Regions from separate parts of the Pelosinus baikalensis genome, predicted to be linked through region 3. Evidence: riboswitches for the same ligand, from Rfam matches in the RefSeq annotation. Region 3 holds a riboswitch; each other region holds the start of a gene.

Region 1 (2,204 bases), on a different contig from region 3:
CGAGCCACAAAAGGAATGGCAGCAATACTTAATGGTACAATGGCAGCATTTGTTCCAATGGATGTACCTACTAGTAACCTGGTTACCGGTATAATTGCCACCATTAGAATAATAAATGGTGTAGAGCGGGTTGCGTTTACAATAGCACCTAAGATTCGATTGAGAGGCGTATTCTCTAAAATATGTCCCTTATTAGTAGTAACTAGTATAATTCCTAGGGGTATGCCTAACAGCGCAGAAATAAAACTAGAAACAGCAACCATATACGTGGTTTCCCATAAAGACTTAGCCAACAGCACGAGCATTTCTTGCGACATAACCAATCACCTCAATTCCTAATTCACGTGTTTTTAAATAACTAAGGGCTTGCTGCAAAGAGGCTTGCTCACCCGATAATTCTACAATTAATGTACCGAAAGGTATTGTTTGAATATGATCAATATTTCCGTACAAAATACTAGCATCAATAGTAAAGCGGCGAATCATGCTGGAAATAACCGGCTCTTCTGTAGAATGTCCAATAAAAGACAAGCGCAATATTAAATTACTATCAGCAGATGGTTCCGATGCCAGAGTAATCTCTTTGAAAAAGTCAGGCAGGTTATGATTAATAATAGAGCTAATAAATTCCTTTGTGGTATTGGATTGCGGTTGGGTAAAAATATCAATTACCTTACCTTGCTCAATGATCTTACCACCCTCAATTACAGCGACTTGGTTACAAATTTCTTTAATAACCTGCATTTCGTGGGTAATGAGGACGATGGTAAGTTGGAACTTACGATTGATATCCTTTAAGAGCTCTAAAATCGATTTTGTGGTTTGAGGGTCGAGAGCTGAAGTCGCTTCATCGCATAATAATACTTTAGGATGGTTAGCCAAAGCTCTTGCAATGCCTACTCGTTGTTTTTGTCCGCCACTTAATTGTGCTGGATATTGATCTTTTTTATCACTTAACCCTACCAATTCTAATAGATGCAATACCTCTTTATTAATATCTTCTTTACTGCGTTTCGCCAATTCCAAGGGGAAGGCTATGTTTTGGTATACAGTACGTGAAGATAATAGATTGAAATGTTGAAAGATCATGCCAATCTTTTTACGCTGTTCTCGGAGTTCTTGCTCGTTTAATGAAGTTAATTCTTGACCATCTACTGTAACAATACCTTTAGTAGGGCTTTCTAGCATATTGATGCAGCGGACTAATGTGCTTTTCCCCGCACCGCTGGTTCCAATAATGCCGAAAATTTCTCCTTGTTTCACTGATAAGTTAACGCCTCGTAAGGCATGAATTGTACCGTTGTCGCTTTGATAGACCTTTTCTATATCTTGTAGTTTAATCAATGGAATAGCTCCCTTCCTATTATTTCTGAAATAACAAAAAAACCGCTCCATAAATGAAGCGTGTTATCAAACTGAATTGCGCTTCATCTATCAGGAATCAATCCTGTGGATTTGGCACCGTTTCACAAGTGAATGGTTGCCGCAGCTTCATTGGGCCATTCCCTCAACTGCTCTTGATGAAAGATATTAACTTACTAATAAACATATTAGCAGTTCTATAAAATAGTGTCAAGAAAAAAATGACTTTGCAAATGGGAAATCATAATGTTATAATTTCACTAAGTAAAGCTTAAAAGTAATAAAGGATTTAATAGAATGGGGGAAAGAAAAATGCCTACAAATCCCAAATTGAAAGATGACTTAACGGATCAGTTATTTCGTTCTATTTTATTTTTAGAAAATCAAGAAGAATGTTATCAATTTTTTGAAGATATTTGTACCGTAAGTGAATTAAAATCTCTCGCCCAACGCATGGAAGTAGCTCGTATGTTAAGAGCTGGCCATACGTATGATGACATTGTAGACAAAACAGGAGCTAGTACTGCAACAATTAGTCGGGTAAAGCGTTGTTTACACTATGGTGCTGATGGGTATAAGTTTATGTTAGAAAGACTCGAAGGTCAAAAAGATCATAAGTAAACAGCATGCAAAGTATTATCTAAGAGAACATTAAATTACTGGGATAGGGGTGTTTCTATTTATGAAGCAACATGAATTTGTTCCTCAGGTTCCATATGGAACAAGAGATTTCTTACCGAGAGAGGCTAGTCAGAAACGTGCTGTGGAAGGGGCTTTGGCTCAGTTATTTGCAAATTGGGGATATGATGAAGTTGTTACTCCCACAATTGAATATTTGGAAA
Region 2 (2,204 bases), on a different contig from region 3:
CTGATTATTGCGTATTGCATTGTGGCAATGAGGTTTCAGATAGCGTTAAACAAGGTGATGTTTTAGTCATAGCTGGTCAAGAATATAAGGTTGTATATGTAGGCGATGAAGTGCAGGCTAATTTGGAAAATTTGGGTCATATAACCTTGCGGTTTGATGGCAATACAGAAGGGTTAGGCGGAAGTGTATATCTTGAGGATAAGGCATTGCCTGCTATAAAAATTGGCGATGTTATTTCTATATACAGAGAATAGATGTTGTTATGCGATGAACCTTTCAGATGGATTGGAAAGGAGTAGCTAAGGGGGGGTTCGAATGAATATATTACTTGATAGTGCGAAAGTTGATTTTATAACAAGTGCCAATGAATATTATCCAATTGATGGTATTACGACCAATCCAACTATTCTAGCCAAAGAAAAGAGACCCTATATTGAAATCCTTCAAGAAATAGTATCTATAATTGGCAGTGAAAAAATGCTCCATGTGCAGGTATTAAGTACAAATGCCAAAGAAATAGTTAAGGAAGCGGAATATGTAAGCCAGATTCTTAATGGCAATATTTATATTAAAATTCCGGTTGTGCCTGAAGGGTTTAAGGCGATGATGACTCTACAGAAATTGAATATAAAAGTTACTGCAACTGCTGTGTTTACTCCACAACAGGCGCTTATGGCTGCAAAAGCTGGCGCTAGTTTTGTAGCGCCATACGTAAACAGAATTGATAATATTTCTGGTGATGGTGTAAAGGTAGTAGCTGATATTGTAAAAATTTTCGATACTTATCATATTAAAACGCAAGTGTTAGCAGCCAGTTTTAAAAATGTAGAACAAGTGCAGAAAGTTTGTTTAGCTGGTACTCATGGTGTAACGGTTAGTGAAGATGTTTTTATCAACTTGTATCACCATCCTTTGACGGAGTGGAGTGTCAATACGTTTATTGAGGATTGGGAAAGTGTTTATGGTAAAGGAGCAATATTAGGTGAGGTTTAATCAAGGAGATGCGATTATGAAGCTAGGAGTTCTTTAGTTATAGATATGTTGCTGCGGATTTATTAACGAGATTACCTGTAAAATATTGCTATTGTCGATATTACATGGTATAGTATAAAAAAAGTTAGGTTTACAACGTTACAATTTAATAATGAGCTCTTATCTAGAGTGGTCGAGGGACTGGCCCGATGACACCCGGCAACCGGCAGTAATGCAGTGGTGCTAATTCCAGCAGGAGTAATCCTGGGAGATAAGAGGGTTTAGTATATCATAAAACCCTTCTTATTTGTGAGAAGGGTTTTTTATTATACAAAAAAGAAAGCAAATATTTTTCTATAATCTAGAATAAGGAGAGGGTATGAATGCTGTTAAAAGACAGCTGTGTTTTAGAGATAACAATAACTCACTTTTCAGGATTTAAGTGGAGATCTTATTTGAAATTAGCCAGGGTAGCCAATAAGGAACATCCTTTGCATCTTAGTTTAGGCGGAAGGTTAGATGAGGTTGTTGTAGCATATGAAACATATGGTCATTTATCAGAAGGTGGAGATAATGTCATCTTATTGAACCATGCATTAACGGGTGACAGCCATCCTTCTGCTCATACTCAGCATGATGAAAAAGGCTGGTGGGAGCCTTTGGTTGGCCCAGGACGTCCCTTGGATACAGAAAAGTTTTTTATTATTTGTGCAAATGTACTTGGTGGCTGTCAGGGAACAACGGGTCCTGCTTCTCCAAACCCAGACACTGGCTTGCCCTATGGTATGAATTTCCCGGAAATTACTTTGCTTGATACGGTTCATGTACAAAAGAGGTTATTGGATGTATTAGGGGTTCATCATGTAAAGTTAATCATTGGTGGGTCTATGGGAGGGATGCAATCTTTGGAATGGTCGGTAGCCTATCCTGATTTTATGGATGGAGTTATGGTGATTGCCGCTCCTGGATATGCCTCTTCTCAGTCGATTGCTTACAATAAGGTAGGACGACAGGCTATTATCCTTGATCCAGAGTGGCGAGAGGGAAACTACTATGGCGGGATTGGTCCCGAGAAGGGATTAGCAATTGCTAGGGCTGTTGGTATGATTACCTATCAGAGTGAAATGTCAATGGAAGGAAAATTTGGACGAAAGCGTCGTAATGGCTGTTTTGAGATTGAAAATTATTTAGATTACCAAGGAAATAGTCTAGCACGTCGTTTTGATGCCAAT
Region 3 (2,204 bases):
TGTATTCATTTTTGCTGAAGTAATCACTTACGAGCTCTTCTAAATCAGGTCCTATGGTAACTGCAATAACGGCAACTTTTAAAGAGTTCGCCAGGTGTTTACTAATAACGGTTGGAGGTAGTGATAAAGGCTCAGGGCTCATAATCGTAGCAGAACTTGCATCATAGTCATACATCTGCCAGCTTGCTTTTGGTTTGGAGATGATTTGTGCTTCTGTACAAGCATGGTCAAGTAAGTGCTGGGGGAATTCAGTACATTTGGTAAGGCCTGAATAACGTTTTAATTCGCTCATTTCTAGCGTTTGAATTGTTGGGTTGTAAATTGGCACAGTATCCCTCCTTTGGTTGTATCAAGAACATTTTAATGTATAAGAATTCAGCTGATGATAATCCTCTAGATATGTATAATATATTAAAATGTTTATTTATAAATTACTAGTCTGTCAGGGATGTAGAGGCATTATTTAACGCAAATTTGTTTGTTGAATAATGCTTTTTGATTGTTCTAGTTTATTCATAGTATATAGATGTATACCATCTACCTGATTTGCTATCAGATCTGTAATTTGGCTGCAAGCATATTCAATTCCTGCTTTTTCAAAATCTAAGGGTGAATTTTCATATTTTTGAATGATGTTTTGTAGGGGTTTAGGAATAGAGGCACCGCATAATCCTTTAATCCTGCCTACTTGTTTGCTATTTAGTAATGGCATGATTCCGGCACTAACAGGGATTGTGATATTAACTTGTTTAATGCGGTCAAGAAAATCATAAAGAATGGTATTATCAAAAAACATTTGTGTAATTAGGAAATCTGTGCCGCTGTTTACCTTTTCTTTTAGGTGAAGAAGATCTGTATTCAAATCAGGGCACTCTGGATGTCCCTCTGGATAAGCGGCAGCAGCAATACAAAAATCATGATTGGATTTAATATGGGCAATTAAATCTTTTGCATATTGATAGGTATTTTCTTTTCCTTTATTATTGTTTTTGTTTATAGGATAATCGCCTCGCATAGCTAATATATTTTCAATATTATGAGCTTGTAGTTGATTTAACATTAGATCAATATCATCTTTGTGCGAGTTGATGCAAGTTAAATGAGCTAAGGCCTCGACACCATAAGTATTTTTTATTTTGTCCGCGGTTTCAATGGTGCGATCTGAAGCACTGCCTCCAGCTCCATAGGTAATACTAGTAAAATCAGGATTGAGGGTTTGTAAGCCCTCTGTTGTTTTAAAAATAGATTCTAAGGTGACAGTTTGTTTTGGCGGAAAAATTTCAAAAGAGACAAGGGCTTTTCCTTTATTAAATCGATCAGAAAGTTTCATACAATAACCTCACATTATTATAATTTAATAAAACAGCCTCTTTCCTTTGAGGAAAGAGGCTGTTTTATCATCCGTTCTTTCCTCTTATCTTTCAGAACGTGAATTCTGCTGGATTTAGCACCATTTGCATTGCTGCTGGTTGCTGGGTGTCATAGGGCCAGTCCCTCGACCACTCTAGATAAGAGTATTTATTAAATTGGAATTCATGATAATATAAAACTGCCTGATTGTCAATGTTTTTTTAATAATTATAAAATTGGTTAAATAATGGTATATTTACGGAGGCTATCTACTATTTTTGGCAGGAGATAGTCTCTATAGTGTGGAATGAATTAGCTTATAGAAATTAGAATCGAGAGGAAAGTTTGTAAGTAGAAGACTAAGGCTTGACCTGGATTCTAAAGACCTGGCATATGCCTTAGTCTTTCTTAAAATATGAATGAGAATATGGGGTGAACTACTTGGTGAAGGTAATTGCAATTGCCAACCAAAAAGGGGGCGTTGGAAAGACAACAACTTCTGTTAATTTAAGTGCTTGTTTGGCTGATTTAGGGAAAAAGATATTATTAGTGGATCTTGATCCACAAGGTAATTCTACTAGTGGTTTTGGTTTTGATAAAACCAAGATTAAACAATCTGTTTATGATGTGCTAGTTAATGATGTACCGATTGAAGGCGTTATTTTACAAACCAAAATTGAAAATCTAATGCTGTTACCCGCTACGATTCAGCTGGCAGGAGCGGAAATCGAGTTGGTATCCATTATGTCTCGAGAAACGAAGCTAAAAAGAGTTCTAGATAAAGTGAAGTACAGTTATGATTATGTTATTATTGACTGCCCCCCTTCCTTAGGGTTATTGACTATTAATTCATT
Region 4 (2,204 bases), on a different contig from region 3:
AGTCTGATCACTTTGGCTAAGACCACTCTTAACAAGTATTTCACCTAATCCCACTAAATCACGCGTTACCATTGCATGTTTAATCTGCTGCCTTTGCACGAGAGAAAGTTCACTCTGCTCCATAATTCCATTAATAAAATCAACTTGCCCTAAACCAATTTGAAATTTCTGCAAACCAGATTTCAACATCGATTCCACTGCTAATGCAATGACCTCGGCATCAGCTGCCGGCTCTGATGCACCCATAATTTCCACTCCGGCCTGATAAAATTCACATTGCCTGCCTGCTTGAGCTTGTTCATAGCGAAAGACATTCGTTATATAAAACAGTTTCATTGGGCTTGGACTACCTTTAAATCGGGTAGCCGCCACACGGGCCATAGGAGTTGTCATATCTGGGCGAAGTGCCAATATACGATTATTTTTATCAAAGAATTTAAACATATGCTGATCTAAGTCGTTTCCTACTCCAACAGTCATCGTTTCCAAATATTCAATTGTGGGAGTAACAACTTCATCATATCCCCAATTTGCAAATAACTGAGCCAAAGCCCCTTCCACAGCACGTTTCTGACTAGCCTCTCTCGGTAAGAAATCTCTTGTTCCATATGGAACCTGAGGAACAAATTCATGTTGCTTCATAAATAGAAACACCCCTATCCCAGTAATTTAATGTTCTCTTAGATAATACTTTGCATGCTGTTTACTTATGATCTTTTTGACCTTCGAGTCTTTCTAACATAAACTTATACCCATCAGCACCATAGTGTAAACAACGCTTTACCCGACTAATTGTTGCAGTACTAGCTCCTGTTTTGTCTACAATGTCATCATACGTATGGCCAGCTCTTAACATACGAGCTACTTCCATGCGTTGGGCGAGAGATTTTAATTCACTTACGGTACAAATATCTTCAAAAAATTGATAACATTCTTCTTGATTTTCTAAAAATAAAATAGAACGAAATAACTGATCCGTTAAGTCATCTTTCAATTTGGGATTTGTAGGCATTTTTCTTTCCCCCATTCTATTAAATCCTTTATTACTTTTAAGCTTTACTTAGTGAAATTATAACATTATGATTTCCCATTTGCAAAGTCATTTTTTTCTTGACACTATTTTATAGAACTGCTAATATGTTTATTAGTAAGTTAATATCTTTCATCAAGAGCAGTTGAGGGAATGGCCCAATGAAGCTGCGGCAACCATTCACTTGTGAAACGGTGCCAAATCCACAGGATTGATTCCTGATAGATGAAGCGCAATTCAGTTTGATAACACGCTTCATTTATGGAGCGGTTTTTTTGTTATTTCAGAAATAATAGGAAGGGAGCTATTCCATTGATTAAACTACAAGATATAGAAAAGGTCTATCAAAGCGACAACGGTACAATTCATGCCTTACGAGGCGTTAACTTATCAGTGAAACAAGGAGAAATTTTCGGCATTATTGGAACCAGCGGTGCGGGGAAAAGCACATTAGTCCGCTGCATCAATATGCTAGAAAGCCCTACTAAAGGTATTGTTACAGTAGATGGTCAAGAATTAACTTCATTAAACGAGCAAGAACTCCGAGAACAGCGTAAAAAGATTGGCATGATCTTTCAACATTTCAATCTATTATCTTCACGTACTGTATACCAAAACATAGCCTTCCCCTTGGAATTGGCGAAACGCAGTAAAGAAGATATTAATAAAGAGGTATTGCATCTATTAGAATTGGTAGGGTTAAGTGATAAAAAAGATCAATATCCAGCACAATTAAGTGGCGGACAAAAACAACGAGTAGGCATTGCAAGAGCTTTGGCTAACCATCCTAAAGTATTATTATGCGATGAAGCGACTTCAGCTCTCGACCCTCAAACCACAAAATCGATTTTAGAGCTCTTAAAGGATATCAATCGTAAGTTCCAACTTACCATCGTCCTCATTACCCACGAAATGCAGGTTATTAAAGAAATTTGTAACCAAGTCGCTGTAATTGAGGGTGGTAAGATCATTGAGCAAGGTAAGGTAATTGATATTTTTACCCAACCGCAATCCAATACCACAAAGGAATTTATTAGCTCTATTATTAATCATAACCTGCCTGACTTTTTCAAAGAGATTACTCTGGCATCGGAACCATCTGCTGATAGTAATTTAATATTGCGCTTGTCTTTTATTGGACATTCTACAGAAGAGCCGGTTATTTCCAGCATGA

The links. A riboswitch is a leader RNA that binds a small molecule or an ion and turns the genes downstream of it on or off. The one in region 3 is predicted to bind S-adenosylmethionine.
Region 1: another riboswitch for S-adenosylmethionine. It lies ahead of LMF89_RS07455 (methionine ABC transporter ATP-binding protein); the one in region 3 lies ahead of metF (methylenetetrahydrofolate reductase [NAD(P)H]).
Region 2: another riboswitch for S-adenosylmethionine. It lies ahead of metX (homoserine O-acetyltransferase MetX); the one in region 3 lies ahead of metF (methylenetetrahydrofolate reductase [NAD(P)H]).
Region 4: another riboswitch for S-adenosylmethionine. It lies ahead of LMF89_RS07300 (methionine ABC transporter ATP-binding protein); the one in region 3 lies ahead of metF (methylenetetrahydrofolate reductase [NAD(P)H]).

The regions. Positions count from the first base shown of each region.
Region 1 is NZ_JAJHJB010000007.1:60,715-62,918, reverse strand. It holds gene LMF89_RS07450 (methionine ABC transporter permease) at 1-317, opposite strand, end outside; gene LMF89_RS07455 (methionine ABC transporter ATP-binding protein) at 286-1,344, opposite strand; SAM riboswitch class I at 1,425-1,527, opposite strand; gene LMF89_RS07460 (YerC/YecD family TrpR-related protein) at 1,675-1,983, shown strand; gene hisZ (ATP phosphoribosyltransferase regulatory subunit) at 2,033-2,204, shown strand, end outside.
Region 2 is NZ_JAJHJB010000025.1:48,110-50,313, reverse strand. It holds gene LMF89_RS16515 (PTS glucitol/sorbitol transporter subunit IIA) at 1-254, shown strand, start outside; gene LMF89_RS16510 (transaldolase family protein) at 316-993, shown strand; SAM riboswitch class I at 1,150-1,250, shown strand; gene metX (homoserine O-acetyltransferase MetX) at 1,356-2,204, shown strand, end outside.
Region 3 is NZ_JAJHJB010000033.1:37,440-39,643, forward strand. It holds gene LMF89_RS18940 (methionine synthase) at 1-328, opposite strand, end outside; gene metF (methylenetetrahydrofolate reductase [NAD(P)H]) at 464-1,330, opposite strand; SAM riboswitch class I at 1,412-1,515, opposite strand; gene LMF89_RS18950 (ParA family protein) at 1,783-2,204, shown strand, end outside.
Region 4 is NZ_JAJHJB010000007.1:89,795-91,998, reverse strand. It holds gene hisZ (ATP phosphoribosyltransferase regulatory subunit) at 1-654, opposite strand, end outside; gene LMF89_RS07295 (YerC/YecD family TrpR-related protein) at 704-1,012, opposite strand; SAM riboswitch class I at 1,160-1,262, shown strand; gene LMF89_RS07300 (methionine ABC transporter ATP-binding protein) at 1,343-2,204, shown strand, end outside.